DNA from 2 places in the Butyrivibrio sp. FCS006 genome. Region 1 is predicted to be linked to the other one. Evidence: predicted binding sites of a transcription regulator. Region 1 holds the regulator's gene; the other holds the start of a gene.
What was found. Region 1 encodes Rex, which represses fermentation and respiration genes when NADH is low (regulators of the CRP and FNR family bind a similar motif). Its sites were predicted from a motif close to ATTGTTAANTANTTAACAAT; they were not measured.

Region 1 (4,267 bases):
GCAGATAACGGTGCAGTGCAGCTTTTTGGCAAGTTCAAACGGATACTGGGTAATATGCTCCTTGCAGTCCCTTATATCGCTTCCAAACAGCCTTGCAAATTCGCCCATATGAGGTGTTATGACAAGTCTTTTCCCGTCTCTTCCAAAGTTTGCAGCAAGCTTAAAGAGCTGCTCATCCTCTGCAATAAGGTTCAGGGCATCGGCATCCATAATAAGACTCTTGTCATAAAAGGTAAGAACATCTGTAAGAAGCTCGCATCCCTTTCCTTCCGTTCCAATTCCCGGGCCTATGACCGCCTGCGTTGACCACTTCATGGCCGTCATAAGCTTATCTCCCACAGGTTCAAAGTCATCGTAGGTATCAAGTATCGCTTCAGGTAAAAGAGCTTTTACCGCCTCTGCATTCTCCGTAGCCGTGAACACTCTGACCATCCCTGCTCCGGCCTTAAGGCATGCTCCTGCACACAAAATGCACGCTCCACTGATGTCCTTGGAACCTGCGATGATCAGCACCTTCCCGTAAGTGCCCTTGTTTCCTGAAGGATCCCTTTCCGGTAAAAGAGCTTTCGCACTGCCGTCGTAATAGATGGCTCCCGGCTCCTTTGAAAGAAAGCTATCTTCAGTAATACCGACATCCTTAACAAAAATCTTCCCTGCATATTCGCATCCGGGATACATGATATGCCCGATCTTGGCCTGATTAAAGGTCACTGTGGCATCGGCCCTGACTGCTGCTCCGCAGATGTGACCGTCATCAGCGCTTATTCCCGAGGCAATATCAATAGAAACCAGGAACAGATCTGTATCTCTTTGTCTCTTACAACTGTTTATATAATTGACAGCATCCAGATATTCTCCGGTAACTGGCCTTGAGAGACCTATACCAAATAAACCATCTACAATGATATCAAAATCCGCTTCGGATTTGTTGCAGCTTATGTTGGAAAAAGTGTCCTTATGGATTCCATAGTTTTCTGCAATTTCCAGCTGCTTTAATAGAAGCTCCGAGCACTTAGTCGGATCTCCCACAACACATAGGCTTACCTGATAGCCTCTTTGCTTGAGGAGCCTTGCAACGCACACTCCGTCTCCGCCATTGTTGCCGACTCCGGCCATGACCAGCGCCCTATATGTTCTTTTGGCTTCTCTTGTGCTTCTCCACTCATCAACAACATCTGCAACTGCTAATGAAGCCCTCTCCATCAGCACTTCCGTAGCCACCCCAAAATGTTCCGACGTATTCCTGTCGTAAATCCTCATTTCCTGACTATTTACAGCAAAATTAAAACCATTCACCATACCAATACCCCCACTTAAACGAAAGCCCCGGTCTGAAAAGCCAGACCGGGACGTATTATTTCCAATCACTCTACATATTCATCCTCGTTCCCTTCAAGAGGTCGTCTTATAGGATGTCTGCGGTTTGGATCATATTTCATATCAAAGAGGTCGATAACTTCCGGCCCGAAGATCTGATGCATGTAGGAATAGAGATTGTAGTTCTCCATTTCTGCTTCCTGCAGATGGATGACATTTTTCTTGAGTTCTACTCGCACCTTGGATATCCACTCATCAAGGCCCTTGATATACTCGGTGTTGGTGTGTAGCGTATCGTAACAAGCCTTCATGGTCTCTATCATGAGCTTGTAATCCACATCATAAATCTGCCTTGAAAGGTCCAGAAGCTCGTCGTTGTGACTATCAAGCTTCTCATTACATTCATTGATAAGTCTGGTTCTCTCGGAGATTTCTTTTTCTATCGCTGCATTGTTGCCACCTGATTTGTTGGCCTTGTCGCGAAGGGGCACAATCTCTGAAAGAAGCGTCTTTTTTAGCTTCTTGATCTTCTTGGTCTCTGTGCGTATCTTGCCGTCCCTGTCGACCAATGCATTAAGTTCATCGGAAAGACTCTCTATCTCCGGAGTCATCTCAGTCTGGGTGAAAAGCTGGTGCCACTTGTCATCAAGTGTCAGAATAGGGATACTCTTGCCCTCCAGCGCAGACATATAGACATTATCATCTCTTGCCATCAGATTCTCTCACTAATGTTTTAATGATTTTTCATACCTATCTATATTATACGATAATTTCATCAAACTGTCAGATAAATGTACATTTTCTACCTGAATATTGTTAGGAACTTCAAGGTCAACATGTGCAAAGTTCCATATAGCCTTGATTCCGCAGTTTGCCAGTCTGTGTGCCATAGGTACAGCCTGCTCCTTGGGAATTGTAAGAACAGCTATTTCTATTTTGTTGTCTCTGACAAAATCTTCTACTTCGTCAACAGGTCTTACCTCAACGTCACGGATCTTGGTTCCGTAGAGCTCAGGATTGCAATCAAAAGCTCCCTTGAATACAAAGCCTCTTCTTGTGAAATTGGTATAACCTGCAAGGGCCTTGCCAAGGTGTCCTGCACCGATGATAACCAGGCTGTGCTGCTTATCAAGGCCGAGGATCTTGCCGATCTCGTCGTAGAGATATTGTACGTTGTAGCCATATCCCTGCTGGCCAAAGCCGCCAAAGTTGTTGAAATCCTGTCTGATCTGTGAAGCTGTGACCTTCATGATATCGGAAAGCTCCTGAGAAGAAATCCTCTCAACGCCTCTCTCCTTAAGGTCTCCAAGATATCTAAAATATCTGGGCAGTCTGCTTATGACCGCCTGAGAAATCTCTTTTTCTGCCATGTCATTCTCCAAAAATATTGCTTTGTTTGTTAATTATCCTACAAATTGATTATATCTATACGTTAAATATATGTCAATTCCGTAAAATCGTTAAAAAATCCCCTGACCATGCGCTTTTGCGGTCAGGGGATCGTAAATTTTATTTATATTTTATGGTTTGAAATAGCTGATCGTATCGGACATGTTAGTAGCCAGTTCCTGCAGCTTTCCTGCAGACTCTGTAATGATAGCAAATGTAGCGTTGAGTTCCTGCATTGAAGCATTGGTCTCTTCTGTCGAAGCTGCGTTTTCTTCTGATATAGCCGACAGATCGGAAATGATCTCAACAAGCTTGTCCTTGGCTGAATTGAGCTTATCGATGTGGGCTGCAATGTTGTCGGTACTCTCAGATACGTTATCAACGTTTTCAGCCATGCTCTGCATGTTGACTTTGGTATCATCAAGCTGTGTTTCCTGCTGCTCGAAGCTTGCATTAAGTCTCTGCATTACCTCTACAGACTGCTCGGAATCAGCAACAAGCTTTTCAACGATCTTTTTGATCTCTTCTGCGGAATTACTACTCTGCACAGCAAGCTGGCCGATCTCTGTAGCAACAACCGCAAAGCCTTTTCCTGCATCTCCCGCTCTTGCTGCCTCAATACTTGCATTGAGTGAAAGGAGGTTGGTCTGTGATGCGATCTCTGTGATAGCCTCTGAGAACTTCGAGATCTCTTTTGCAGATTCATTGGTCGAATCAATGGTTGCACCGATATCACGAACCGATGACTGTACTTCGCTGCTCTGAACAATTAGCTTATTAAGAGCTTCCATTGCTGCTTCGCAGGAGGTCTTCATTTCGTTTGCATAGCTGTTAAGCTGTTGTACGTTCTCTGATACGTCTTCAATGTCTTTTCCGATATCCTGTGTATTACCGGCTGCTGTTTCTACGCTCTCTGCCTGGTTTACAGCGCCCTTTGAAATATCATCCACAGCCTGGGATACCTGTCCGGATGCTGCAGATGCCTGACTCGCTGATTCTGACAGCTCACTTCCGGATCTCTTAAGTTCCTCAGACATCTCCATTGTTGATCTGATTACTTCGCCAAGTTTCTCTGATAGAGTCTGTGCTCCGTCTGCAAGAAGACCAATTTCATCATTTCTATCAAGTGATGTCTTATCAATTGAAAGCTTAAGTTCACCCTTGGACAGATTGCCAAGCTCCTCGGCGATTGCTCTCATCTTACCTGAAGACTTATTAGCAACAAGGATACCTACTATCGAAACGCCTATAGCAATTAACAGGGATAATATAACCATCTGTATTGTAATTCCCCTGATCTTGGCGTCAACTGAATCGCTCTCTCTGCCGGAGTAAACCATTCCTACGATGGTTCCGTCATCATTCTTCAGTGGCATATAGTAGCTAAAATAGCTCCCTGTAGCACCTGCAGGCACCATCTTGGCGTAATAGGTCTGACCATTTGTCAGAACAGTACTTGCTACTTTATCAGAAATATTATAGCCTACAGCCTTGGCACCACTGGAATCCTTAAGAGTAGTGATGACTCTCTCTTTTCCATAGAAAAGAGAATACTCAACTC
Region 2 (4,267 bases), on a different contig from region 1:
CCATTCGTTGCCGTCGAATTCAATCATACCGTTTACCCAGCCTACGTCTTCGATATAGGTGGACAGCCATGCGTGATACGCGGTTCCGGCGTAGCCGATCTCCATTCTGGTGGGGATTCTCTGGCTTCTTAGCATGGTGGTCATGAGGGCTGCATAGTCGAGACAGATTCCGGTCTTGGTATAAAGAACTTCATCCACATCCGGAAGGTATCCGCTCTGGACGGTTTCAGCCTCCTCGTGGTCGTAGGTGATGTTACTTATTATGTAGTTGTAAACTTCGGATACTACTTCAAGGTCCGAGTTACAGACATAGGCGAGATACTCGCTCTTTGCAACGGCCTCGTTGGAGCCGGTGAAATTTACGTACTGATTGGGATATAGGAAAGGTGAAAACTCGTTGGTTATGTTTACATCAATCATCTGGCTGTAGGCCTGTGAATACTGGGTTCCCTCGATGTTCTCGAAGATGTTTACCATATACTGGCCGTTGCCCTGCTGAAGAGGAAATACTTCTTCTTTGGGAATGCTGGAGATGTTGTAGGTGTAGGTCACTTCTTTCGGACCTGTGATCTGGAGTTTTACCTTTGGTGAATTTCCGTGGTAGGTTACAACAATGTAACCTTCGGAAATGTTGGAAGCATCCACCTTGGCGTATTCGTTTTCATAGACGACTTCGCCCGGCGCTTTAGGCACAAGACAAACAGGGGTGTTGTCACGGCTTCCCTTTACGCGCTCTGTATCCGGAACTTCCACATCGGGAGTGGGAGCGGGAGCGGCCTGATCGGAGGACTTTGAAAACTCAGCCACCGGATCATCTGCTTCTCCGCATCCGGAAAGGACAGTGACAATACCCAATATTAGGATAAGTGAACAGGATATTAGTTTTTTCTTTTTCCTAAGAAAATCTCTTCTCATAAGTTAAGAAAGTGTTAGAGGCATCTCGCGGATCCTCTTGTAGCCCAAGGAAATAAGGTCGGAAATATTATCTGCATGTTCATCGCAGTTAAGGATTCTTGTGTAGATGACTTCGATAGGTGTTCCGACTTTCATTTCGTTGTAGCCGTGGATCCTCTTTGTGAGTTCAAGTAAAAACATATCGGCAGCAGTGCTGTCGCAGTTCTCGATAAGGATGATGAATTCGTTTCCCCCGTTTCTGCCGACGTATCCGAAATTCGCACTTACATCTTCGAGGATGGTTGAGAATTCAGAGATAAGCCAGTTGCCGTTGTCATGTCCGTTTTCATCGTTGGTGGAATCGAGGTTTCCAAGCTTCATCAGCATGAATCCGGCCATTGGAAGGCGCTGAGGGTTATTAAAGCTTTCAATCAAAAGATCACAACTGTATCTGTTGGGAAGACCGGTCAGATGGTCAAGATACGCCATCTTGTTCAGATGCCTTCCTATAGAAGCAGTCTTAGTCAGAATATAGAAATCAAATAGAATGGAAAAGACATACAGAACAAGGCAGATTCCGCCGACCACAAAAAAAGCAGGGGTCGATTTATCCGAAATCAGATGAAAGATCTCTTTGTCCCTGTGAAACAAAAAAGCCAGGACTATGGTAAGAATACCAAGTATGATCAGAGAAATCATCTTATATACATAAACACTGTTATATACGTTAGTACGTTTACTCTTGTCATAAAATTCAGGCTTCATTTGAATCCTCCATATAGAATAATTGTACTATAAATATGTGCACTCTTAAAGTGCATGAGGAGTCGGAATTCTCTTTTCATAAGTGAAATATTCGTCAAAACCGCACGATTTTGCGATTTCGCACATTTTTTCAAAACCGCAGGCAACTTTTTGTGGCGTGTGTGCATCGGACCCTATGGTTATGATTCTGCCGCCCAGTTCTTTATATCTTTTAAGAACCTCGGGAACAGGATTTGGCAAAAGAGATATGTCATTCCCCAGAAGCTTTGAATTAAAATCAAGACCCTTGTCATTCTTTATAAGGTAGAGCAGTATTTCATCGATCTGATCTGCAAAGCGCTCATAGCTATAAGTGTTATCACCCTTTGGCGCATATCTCGAGACATAGTCAAGGTGGCCCAAAACGTCAAAGTCCGTAAAGAGCTTTATGTTTTCCAAAGTCTGCTCAAAGGTTCTTTTGTAGATGTTCTCGGGAGTATCCCCGTCCCAAAAAGAAGGGTAGTAGGGATCTTTTTTGTCAACAAGGTGGATTGAGGCGATGACAAAATCAAAGCCGCCCTTTTTGACAAAATCGAGGTTTTCTTTTACGACCTGAGTCTGCATTCCGACTTCCACGCCAAAATGCATTTTGATCTTATTCGCATAGAGCTCTTTGTAATGAAGAAACTCATCCCTGTAGGAATCGACGTCAAGGATAAAGGGAAACTCCGGAAGATCGTAGCAGGTAGGGTAGTCCTCGTCCTGGTGCTCTGTGAAGCAAATCTCCTTAAGTCCCTTGTCTATGGCGCTTTTGATCATGTCCTCCATGGGGGCATCGCTGTCGCCTGAATTGTGTGTGTGCATGTGATAATCTGCTAAAATCGGCATTTTGATTCTCCGTAAAATTGAGTGTAAAAGATCCAATTAATTCATATCGTCAGTTTACTAATTTTTTATTATATAATCTAGCATAAATTTAATATTCTCACTTGATTTATGGGCAAAAGTCGGATAGAATTGTAGGTGCTGATAAAAATTTATCAAGATAGATAATTTATGAAACAGCAACTCATATAAAATTCATTTTAGGAGGAACTTAAAATGGCAGTAAAAGTAGCAATTAATGGTTTTGGCCGTATCGGTCGTCTTGCATTCAGACAGATGTTTGGTGCAGAAGGTTACGAAGTTGTAGCTATCAACGATTTAACAAGCCCTAAGATGCTTGCACATCTGTTGAAGTATGACTCATCACAGGGACGTTACGTAGATCTCGGACACGAGGATGACGTAACAGCTGACGACGAGGCTGGAACAATCACAGTTAAGGGTAAGACAATCAAGATCTACAAAGAGCCCGATGCTAACAATTGCCCTTGGGGAGAGCTTGGTGTAGACGTTGTTCTTGAGTGCTCAGGATTCTACACATCTAAGGATAAGGCACAGGCACACATCAATGCCGGCGCTAAGAAGGTAGTTATCTCTGCTCCTGCAGGAAACGATCTTCCTACAATCGTTTACAACGTAAACCACACAACACTTACAAAGGACGACAAGATCATTTCAGCTGCTTCTTGCACAACAAACTGCCTTGCACCTATGGCTAAGGCTCTTAATGATTACGCTCCTATCCAGTCAGGTATCATGTGCACAATCCACGCTTACACAGGTGACCAGATGATCCTCGACGGACCTCAGAGAAAGGGCGACCTCAGAAGATCACGTGCAGGTGCTGTTAACATCGTTCCTAACTCAACAGGTGCTGCAAAGGCTATCGGCCTTGTTATCCCTGAGCTTAACGGCAAGCTTATCGGCGCTGCTCAGCGTGTTCCTACACCTACAGGATCAACAACACTTCTGTTCGCAGTAGTTAAGAAGGCTGACGTTACTAAGGAAGCTGTAAATGCAGCTATGAAGGCAGCAGCTACAGAGTCATTCGGATACAACACAGACGAGATCGTTTCATCTGATATCGTTGGTATGAGATTCGGTTCACTTTTCGATGCAACTCAGACACTTGTTAACAAGGTTGATGATGATACATACGAAGTACAGGTTGTTTCATGGTATGACAACGAGAACTCATACACATCACAGATGGTTAGAACAATCAAGTACTTTGCAGAGCTTGGCTGATTAACCTCAAATACGAAATAGACTTTAACGAGGTCCGGTCCATATGGGCCGGACCTCATTTCTTTTTATCAAACTTCTAAAATAAAAGAATTTCTTTTAAATAAAAATCCAGGAGGAAAAAAATATGTCACTCAACAAAAAGTCCGTAGATGACATCAATGTTAAGGGCCGTCGCGTACTTGTTCGTTGCGATTTCAACGTACCTTTAAAGAACGGTGAGATCACTGACGAGACAAGAATCGTAGCAGCACTTCCTACAATCAAGAAGCTGGTTAAGGATGGCGGTAAGGTTATCCTTTGCTCACATCTTGGTAAGGTTAAGAATGGCCCTAACGAGGGGGAATCTCTTGCACCTGTTGCTAAGAGACTTTCAGAGAAGCTTGGCAAGGATGTTAAGTTCATCAGTGATTACAACGTAACAGGTCCTACAGCAACAGGCGCTGTAGAGGCTATGAATGAGGGAGATGTAATCCTTCTTCAGAATACCCGTTTCAGA

Region 2: the regulator Rex is predicted to act here: its motif matches at 2,664-2,683, upstream of gap (type I glyceraldehyde-3-phosphate dehydrogenase).

What each region holds. Positions count from the first base shown of each region.
Region 1 is NZ_KE384204.1:727,649-731,915, reverse strand. Features, by position in the region: gene G633_RS0114530 (NAD(P)H-hydrate dehydratase) at 1-1,299, opposite strand, end outside; gene G633_RS0114525 (hypothetical protein) at 1,365-2,030, opposite strand; gene G633_RS0114520 (redox-sensing transcriptional repressor Rex) at 2,043-2,687, opposite strand; gene G633_RS0114515 (methyl-accepting chemotaxis protein) at 2,838-4,267, opposite strand, start outside.
Region 2 is NZ_KE384203.1:183,266-187,532, reverse strand. Features, by position in the region: gene G633_RS17805 (transglutaminase-like domain-containing protein) at 1-855, opposite strand, end outside; gene G633_RS0108070 (GGDEF domain-containing protein) at 919-1,659, opposite strand; gene G633_RS0108065 (histidinol-phosphatase HisJ family protein) at 1,705-2,526, opposite strand; gene gap (type I glyceraldehyde-3-phosphate dehydrogenase) at 2,740-3,771, shown strand; gene G633_RS0108055 (phosphoglycerate kinase) at 3,896-4,267, shown strand, end outside.